2 regions of the Mycetohabitans sp. B46 genome follow, and region 2 is predicted to be linked to the other one. Evidence: predicted binding sites of a transcription regulator. Region 2 holds the regulator's gene; the other holds the start of a gene.
The links. Region 2 encodes HrcA, which represses chaperone genes, less so after heat shock. Its sites were predicted from a motif close to TTAGCACTCNNNNNNNNNGAGTGCTAA; they were not measured.
Positions count from the first base shown of each region.

Region 1: the regulator HrcA is predicted to act here: its motif matches at 2,335-2,361, upstream of groES (co-chaperone GroES).

Region 1 covers NZ_JADBGL010000001.1:27,005-31,436, reverse strand. The annotation lists gene IHE30_RS00165 (TonB-dependent receptor) at 144-1,202, shown strand; gene IHE30_RS00160 (TonB-dependent receptor) at 1,181-2,272, shown strand; gene groES (co-chaperone GroES) at 2,445-2,735, shown strand; gene groL (chaperonin GroEL) at 2,778-4,418, shown strand.
Region 2 covers NZ_JADBGL010000008.1:160,507-164,938, reverse strand. The annotation lists gene recN (DNA repair protein RecN) at 1-1,035, opposite strand, end outside; gene IHE30_RS10775 (NAD kinase) at 1,118-2,017, opposite strand; gene hrcA (heat-inducible transcriptional repressor HrcA) at 2,135-3,154, shown strand; gene hemH (ferrochelatase) at 3,300-4,373, shown strand; gene IHE30_RS10760 (RNA-binding S4 domain-containing protein) at 4,381-4,432, shown strand, end outside.

The sequences.
Region 1 (4,432 bases), on a different contig from region 2:
GCGACGCGCCGTGCCTGCCATGCTATTGTAGTTGATAATGTAAATAATTATCATTATCATCATAGTCTGTTCCAAGTGCCCGCGCTGCCCGGACGAGGGCTCTAGCGCGCCTTTCTCGCCGCAACTCGTAGTCATACTTATCAATGACGCGTAACAAAAAGACTTATCGCGCCCTGCTGATCGCCACTTTATTCGTCAGCGTAAAGTCGGGTTTTGCCCAGGACGGGGCGGCCCAGCCCGTGCTGCCCACGATTGCGGTTAGCGCGTCGGCCGAGCATGGATCATACGATGCAAGCCGTTCGCGTGCTGGGACGAAGACAGACATGTCTTTGATGGATGTGCCGCAGACCATCAATATCGTGCCACGCGCGGTGATCGATGACCAGAATGCGGCATCGATGCAGGACACGTTGCGTAACGTGCCGGGAGTTGGCTTTTCAGTCGGCGATGGCCAGCGCGACCAAATCACGATTCGTGGCTTCAACAGCATTACGGACCAGTATGTCGACGGCATACGCGACGACGCGATGTACTATCGCGACTTATCCAATGTGCAGCGGATCGAGGTCTTAAAAGGACCGGCAGCGGTACTGTACGGGCGCGGCTCGGCAGGGGGCATCGTCAATCGTGTGCTTAAGCGACCACAGGCCGAACCAGTGCGGGATGTTGGTGTGATGCTTGGCACGCGTGGCGAGCGTCGCGGTGAAATCGATATGGGCTGGAACGTGAATGATGCGGCCCGCTTCCGGATCACCGGCGCCGCTGAGAATTCGCATAGTTTTCGCGATCAGTTCGCGTTGAACCGCCAAGCGGTTGCGCCTTCGGCGCAATTCAAGCTGAGTCCGGATACGGTAGTGAACGTCGAACTCGACTACCTACACGATCGCCGCACGTCCGATCAGGGCTTGCCCGCCTATATGGGGCGGCCGGTCGATGTGCCGATCCATACTGACTACGGCTCTGCCGATGCGGCGAACAGTTCGTACAATGACGCCGTGGCGAAAAGTGCAACGGTGTCGCTCGATCACCGTTTCAGTCATTCGCTAGCCTTCCACGGCGCGCTGCGTGCCTATGATTTTTCACTGGAGCGGAAAAACTATGTCACGTTCCAGCCGATCAAGGCTGCTGTGCGCCCGACCGTCACGCTCGACCAGTCGCGCGCCAACGGACTGAACATGGCGTGGACGGCGTATTTGAGCTGACGCAGCAAACCACGCTGCTCGGCATGCGCCACGAACTGCTGTATGGGATCGAACTGTCGCAGCAGCAGAAATTCGACACAATCTATGGCGTATCGAAAGTGGCAACGTACGATCTGTACCATCCACAGTTGATCGATTTACCCGGCGTGCCGGCCGGGAAGCCGGCGCGCACGAATGCTGCGACGGTCGTCGGCCTGGTCGGTGTATATACGCAGGACCTGATAACATTGACACCGCAGTGGAAATTGCTCGCCGGCCTGCGTTTTGACTATTTGGATCAGATTCGCCACGACTACACGTCGTCCAACGTGAATCTTGCACGTACCGACCGCGCATGGAGTCCGCGCGTCGGATTGATTTACGAGCCGCTCGAGTGGCTGACGCTGTATGGCTCGTTCAGTCAGTCTTTCTCGCCGCTTGCCGATACCCTGATTAGTTCGGGTGCGTTCGCCAATGGTGCAGCGCTGGCGCCGCAAAAGACCACCGCATACGAAGTGGGTTCGAAATTCGACCTCGGGGGCAAGGCGACGGCTACTGTTGCGCTGTTCGACATGCGGCAAACGAACCAGCAAATCGGCGATCCGGCCAATCCCGGGTATGCGCTGCCGATCGGCACTCAGCACGTACGGGGCTTCGAGGTCGGCTTTTCCGGCGAAATTGCACCGAAGTGGTCTGTCTATGCCGGTTACGCGTATTTGAACGGCACGGTTGACGGATCGCTGCAATCGACGGCGGCCGGGTTGACGCTGGCCAGCAACACGCCGGGCCTGATGCCACGCCATAGCGCGAGCCTGTGGCTCAAGCGCGAGCTTCCCTACGGCTTTTATGCGGCCGCCGGCGCACAGTTCCAATCAGCGCGCTACGCATCTGCGAGCGATCAGGTCACACTGCCCTCGTTTACCGTATTCAATTTAGGTGCCGGCTATCGCAGCAAGAAAATGGATGTGACGCTGACGCTGGACAATCTGTTCGATCACCGCTATTTCATCTCGGCGCATGGCAATGCCGACATGTTCAACATGCCTGGTGAGCCTCGTACGCTGACGGCCACGGTCAAGTGGCATTTATAAGCGCGGTGCTGTGTGCTAGGAAAAATTTGGGTCCTTGAAATCGTCGTCACCCGTCCATATAATTAGCACTCGCCGCACGTGAGTGCTAACAACCCGTGCCACCAGGGCGCCTGGCTTGCCGGGCGCCAACGTTAAAAAGCGTTCTTCAGCCTGAAACACAAAAGGAGTATGTATGAACCTTCGTCCTTTGCACGATCGCGTCATCGTCAAGCGTCTGGACCAGGAAACCAAGACGGCGTCGGGCATCGTGATTCCCGATGCAGCGGCTGAAAAGCCTGATCAGGGCGAAGTCCTGGCCATCGGCCCGGGCAAGCGTGACGACAAGGGCGCGCAGATCGCGCTCGACGTCAAGGTGGGCGACCGTGTGTTGTTTGGCAAGTATGCCGGCCAAACGGTCAAAGTCGATGGGCAAGAGTTGCTCGTCATGCGTGAAGAAGACATCATGGCGGTCGTCCAAAAGTAACGGTCGCGGTTCGGCTTTCCAAAGATTTCAAGGAGTTAGAAGATGGCAGCTAAAGACGTCGTGTTTGGCGATTCCGCTCGCGCGAAGATGGTCGAGGGCGTGAACATTCTCGCCAACGCAGTGAAGGTGACGCTTGGCCCGAAGGGCCGCAATGTCGTGCTCGAGCGCAGCTTCGGCGGCCCGACGGTGACCAAGGACGGTGTGTCGGTCGCGAAGGAAATCGAGCTGAAGGACAAGTTGCAGAACATGGGCGCGCAAATGGTCAAGGAAGTGGCTTCCAAGACCAGCGACAACGCCGGTGACGGTACGACGACGGCGACCGTGCTCGCGCAATCGATCGTGCGCGAAGGCATGAAGTATGTCGCATCGGGCATGAACCCGATGGACCTGAAGCGTGGTATCGACAAGGCGGTTGCCGCCGCAGTCGACGAGCTGCGCAAAATCAGCAAGCCGTGCACGACGAGCAAGGAAATCGCGCAAGTCGGCTCGATCTCGGCCAACAGCGACACGTCGATCGGCCAGCGCATCGCTGAGGCGATGGACAAAGTCGGTAAGGAAGGTGTGATCACCGTCGAAGACGGCAAGTCGCTCGCCGACGAACTCGAAGTCGTCGAAGGCATGCAATTTGACCGCGGCTACCTGTCGCCGTACTTCATCAACAACCCGGACAAGCAAGTCGCTGTTCTCGAGAACCCGTACGTGCTGCTGCACGACAAAAAGATCTCGAACATCCGCGACCTGCTGCCGGTGCTCGAGCAAGTGGCCAAGGCCAGCCGCCCGCTGCTGATCATCGCGGAGGATGTCGAAGGCGAAGCGCTTGCGACGCTGGTGGTGAACAACATCCGCGGCATCCTGAAGACCGTTGCGGTCAAGGCGCCAGGCTTTGGCGATCGTCGTAAGGCGATGCTCGAGGACATCGCGATCTTGACCGGTGGCCAGGTCATTGCCGAGGAAACCGGCCTGTCGCTGGAAAAGGCTACGCTGCAGGAGTTGGGCCAAGCCAAGCGGATCGAAGTCGCGAAGGAAAACACGACGATCATCGACGGCGCGGGCGAAGCGAAGAACATCGAGGCGCGTGTGAAGCAGATCCGCACGCAAATCGAAGAAGCGACGTCGGACTACGATCGCGAAAAGCTGCAAGAGCGTGTCGCGAAGCTCGCGGGCGGCGTGGCAGTGATCAAGGTCGGCGCGGCCACCGAAGTCGAAATGAAGGAAAAGAAAGCGCGTGTCGAAGACGCGCTGCACGCCACGCGTGCCGCCGTGGAAGAAGGCATCGTGCCGGGCGGTGGCGTTGCGCTGATCCGTGCCCGCACTGCGATCGCCAGCGTCAAGGGCGAGAACGCCGACCAAGAGGCCGGCATCAAGATCGTGCTGCGTGCGATGGAAGAGCCGCTGCGCCAGATCGTGGCGAACGGCGGTGAAGAGGCCAGCGTGGTGGTCGCGGCCGTGGCGGCCGGCAAGGGCAACTACGGCTACAACGCGGCGAGCGGCGAGTATGGCGATCTGGTCGAGGCCGGCGTGGTCGATCCGACGAAGGTTACGCGCACCGCGTTGCAAAACGCGGCGTCCGTTGCTGGTCTGCTGCTGACGACTGATGCTGCGGTGTGCGAGCTGCCGAAGGAAGATGCACCGGCACCGGCCGGCATGCCGGGCGGCATGGGTGGTATGGGCATGGACATGTAATTCGGCTCGCCGGA
Region 2 (4,432 bases):
GGCGTGCAACGCGTCGATGTCGGTCGCCGCATCCAGCGCTTGCAATTGGGCGCGTCGTGCTAGCAACTCGTCGGGCAGTGCATCCGGTTGCATCCTGAATTTGCGCGCAGTTGAATGCAATGCATCGAGCCGGGCTTCGACCTGCGCGAGCCGCGCCGGGTCCAGCTCGAGTCGCTGCGCATAGTGGGTTAGCGAGTAGGCCGCTTCTTGCAGTTGAATTTCGGCCGGCTCTAGCGCGGCCAACGCGTCGCCGAGCGTGCTGTCGATCTCGGCCAGGCCGCGCAGTTTCGCGATAAGGGTACCCAGTTGCGTGATCATGGCCTCGTCCGACTCGGACAAGGCACCTAGCGCCGCCTGCACACCGTCGATTAGGTTCGCCGCGTGGGACAGCCGGCGGTGCTCGGCACTGATCTCATCCCATTCGCCGGGTTGTGGCGCCAGCTTCTCAAGCTCTGACAATTGCCACACTAGCCGCTCGCGCTCGAATTGCATCTCGCGCTCGCGCGCTTGCGCGGCCTGCACGGCTGCCGCCGCGTCGCGCCAGCCACGCCACGCCCGCGCGACGTCCGTGGCCAGCGTCGTCAGGCCCGCGTGCGCATCGAACAGCTCGCGCTGCGCGTCGCCGCGCATCAGCAACTGGTGGGCGTGCTGGCCATGGATGTCCACCAGCATTTCGCCGATGTCCCGCAACTGGCCCAGCGTAGCGGCCGTGCCGTTGATGAATGCACGCGAACGGCCGTTGGCGTCAATCACGCGGCGCAGCACCACGTGCCCACTGCCGTCGTCAAACGCATGCTCGGCCAGCCACCGCGCGGCGCCCTCATGCGCGTCGAACTCTGCGGTGATATCTGCACGGCTCTGGCCAGTGCGGACCACTGTCGCGTCGGCTCGCGCGCCGAGCGCCAGCGCCAACGCGTCGATCAGAATGGATTTGCCGGCGCCGGTTTCGCCGGAAAAAACGGTAAAGCCACGCTCGAGCTCGATGTCGAGCGAGGCGACGATGACAAAATCCCGGATCGACAAATGACGCAGCATAGGCGAACGAAAGCGGTCGTCGTGAAAGGCGGATTGGTTGGGTTGGCAACGATTGAGCTGGCGTGCGGCGACGGGCGCTGGCTTAGCCGGGCTCGTCCGCGCCGAGCGACGAGTGCTCATTCCAGTGCAGCTTCTTGCGCAAGGTCCGGTAATAACTGTAGCCAACCGGATGCAGGAACGGCACCGTGTGCTTGGAGCGCCACACCTCGATCGTATCCTTGAGGTGCAACGCGGTGAATGACTGCATATCGAAATTCACGTTGACGTCGCGCCCGCCGATGATCTGAATCGTAATCCGGCACGTATCGGGCAAAACGATTGGCCGGTTTGACAACGCGTGTGGCGCGATCGGCACTAGCACGATCCCTTGCAATTGCGGATGCAGCAACGGGCCGTTAGACGAGAGCGCGTATGCGGTGGAACCGGTTGGCGTGGCCACGATCAGCCCGTCCGAGCGTTGGTCCGACATGAAGTGGCCATCGACCGACACGCGTAGCTCTGCCATCCCGGAGAAGCCGCTGCGGTTCACGACGACGTCGTTCAGCGCCTGCGCGTGGTAGATCGGCTCGCCGTTGCGCATGATGCGGGCCTCCAGCAACGAGCGCTCCTCGCGCTCATGGCTGCCTGACAGCATGTGCGGCACCAATTGCTTCATGTCGGCGATCGCGATATCGGTGATGAAGCCGAGTCGGCCATGGTTGACACCGATGAGCGGGGTATGGTAAGGCGCGAGTTGCCGGCCGATACCCAGCATTGTGCCGTCGCCGCCGAGCACGACGGCGACGTCAGCGCGCGCGCCGATCTGCGCCGGCGTGAGCGCCGGATAGGCGTGCAAATTGTTTTCGCGCGCCGTGTCGGCTTCGAACACGATCTGAAAGCCGCGTTGCGTCAGGCAACCGGCGAGCGCGGCAAGCGGCTCGCCGATGCCAGGCGTGTTGTTGCGGCCGATCAGCGCAACGGTCTTAAATTGGCCCATTTCCATGCCCGCATTACACCATAGGTATCTGACAAACTGTATGCCTTCGTGTTTTGGCTCGCACGTGCGCGTCGGATCGATGCCAATCCTCGCCGCGCGCAGATTTAAGCTAGAATTTTCACCATGCTAGATCCTCGTGCCCAGACCCTGCTTAAGACGCTGATCGAACGGTATATCGCCGAAGGTCAGCCGGTCGGTTCGCGCACGTTGTCCAAGTATTCAGGCCTCGAACTCAGTCCGGCGACGATCCGCAACGTGATGTCCGACCTCGAGGAGCTTGGGCTTGTCGCCAGTCCTCATACGTCGGCCGGGCGGATTCCGACGCCACGCGGCTACCGGTTGTTCGTCGACACGATGCTGACCGTGCAGCCCGACGCGCAGGAAGCCGAGGTCAAGCTCGCGGTGCAAGACAAGCTCAAGCCGGGCGAGACGCAGAAGGTCGTCGCGGCAGCGGCCAGCGTGCTGTCCAACCTGTCGCAGTTCGCCGGCGTCGTGCTCACGCCGCGGCGCAGCCACGTGTTTAAGCAGATCGAGTTTATGCGGCTGTCCGACAAGCGGATCTTGCTGATCATCGTCACCCCCGAAGGTGACGTGCAGAACCGAATCATGGCGACTCAGCGCGACTATTCGCCGTCGCAGCTAACCGAGGCCTCCAACTATATCAACGCGCATTATGCGGGCTTGTCGTTCGATGAGGTGCGACGCCGACTGCGCGAGGAAATCGATGCGCTGCGCGGCGACATGATGCAGCTGATGCAGGCCGCCGTCACCGCTAGCACGGAAACCGACGACGAATCCGACAACGTCCTGATCTCGGGTGAACGGAACCTGCTTGAAGTAGCCGATCTGTCGTCCGACATGGCGCGCCTGCGCAAGCTGTTCGATGTCTTTGACCAGAAGACGAGCCTGCTCCAGTTGCTCGACGTATCGAGCCATGCGCAGGGCGTGCAGATCTTCATCGGTGGAGAATCCACGCTCGTGCCGATCGAGGAAATGAGCGTCGTGACCGCGCCGTATGAGGTCGATGGCAAAATCGTCGGCACGCTCGGCGTGATTGGTCCGACCCGCATGGCGTACAACCGTGTGATTCCAATCGTCGATATCACGGCCCGTCTCCTGTCGTTCGCGCTGTCTCAGCATTGACGCGAACCTGCGGGTACATCCTGCGCTGATTCAGCGTGGCGCACCACTCTCCGGATGGCCATCATCCGCACCACCGCGGCAAGCGCCGAGCGGCCGTTATAATCGGATAACAAGTGCACCATGGCGGTGCTCAACGGATCCTCTCATGCATTTTGATCTTGAGTTGCCATCGCAGCCGAGCGCATCGCACCGGGTCGGTGTGCTGCTGATCAACCTTGGCACCCCCACTGCACCGACGCCGCGCGCGGTGCGGCGCTACTTGGCCGAGTTTCTATCCGACCCGCGCGTCGTCGAGATTCCTGCGCCGCTCTGGCAGATCATTCTGCGTGCGCTGATCCTGCCGCTGCGCGGCCGCGCGTCAGCGCGCAAGTACACGGCAATCTGGGAGGCGGAGGGCTCACCGCTGCGCGTGCACACCGAGCGGCAGGTTGACGGCCTGAGGCAGCGGCTGGCGGCGGGCCGTTGCGCTGTGCTCGTCGATTATGCCATGCGCTACGGCTCACCCAGCATCGGCAATGTGCTGAATCAGCTCAAGCGTGCCGGCGCCGAGCGGGTGCTATTGGTGCCGCTGTATCCGCAGTATTCAGCCTCGACCAGCGCCAGTGCATTCGATGCGGCGTTCTGCGCGCTGGCGCGCATGCGCAACCAACTGGAGATCCGCACGATCAAGCATTATGCGGACCATCCCGCCTATATCGAGGCGCTGGCGTCTCAGGTGCTGCGCTATTGGCAGCAGCACGGCCGGCCCGATTTTGCGGCCGGCGATCGGCTGTTGCTAAGCTTTCATGGCGTGCCCAAGCGCACGTTGGATTTGGGCGATCCCTATGCCGAGCAATGCCGGCAAACCGCGACGTTGCTGGCTCATGCACTCGGATTGACCGAGGTTGAATGCCGGCTCACGTTCCAGTCGCGATTCGGACGCGCGCAATGGCTGCAACCTTATACCGCACCGACGCTGCAGGAGTTGGGCGCGGCCGGGGCCGGTCGGGTCGACGTGTTCTGCCCGGGCTTCACGTCCGATTGCCTCGAGACGCTCGAGGAAATTGGCATCGAGGGTCGCGATACGTTCTTGCGGGCGGGGGGGCGCGAGTTCCATCGGATTCCCTGTGTTAATGACGCGCAACCGTGGATTCGAGCGCTGGCCGAGATCGTCGTCACCCATCTGCAAGGGTGGCCGACTGCGGCATCGCAACAGGGCACGGCAGGGACATCCGCGTGAGTGACCGATGAAGTTGCAGATTTCAACTGATCCTCACGCGCGGCTGCGCATCGACAAGT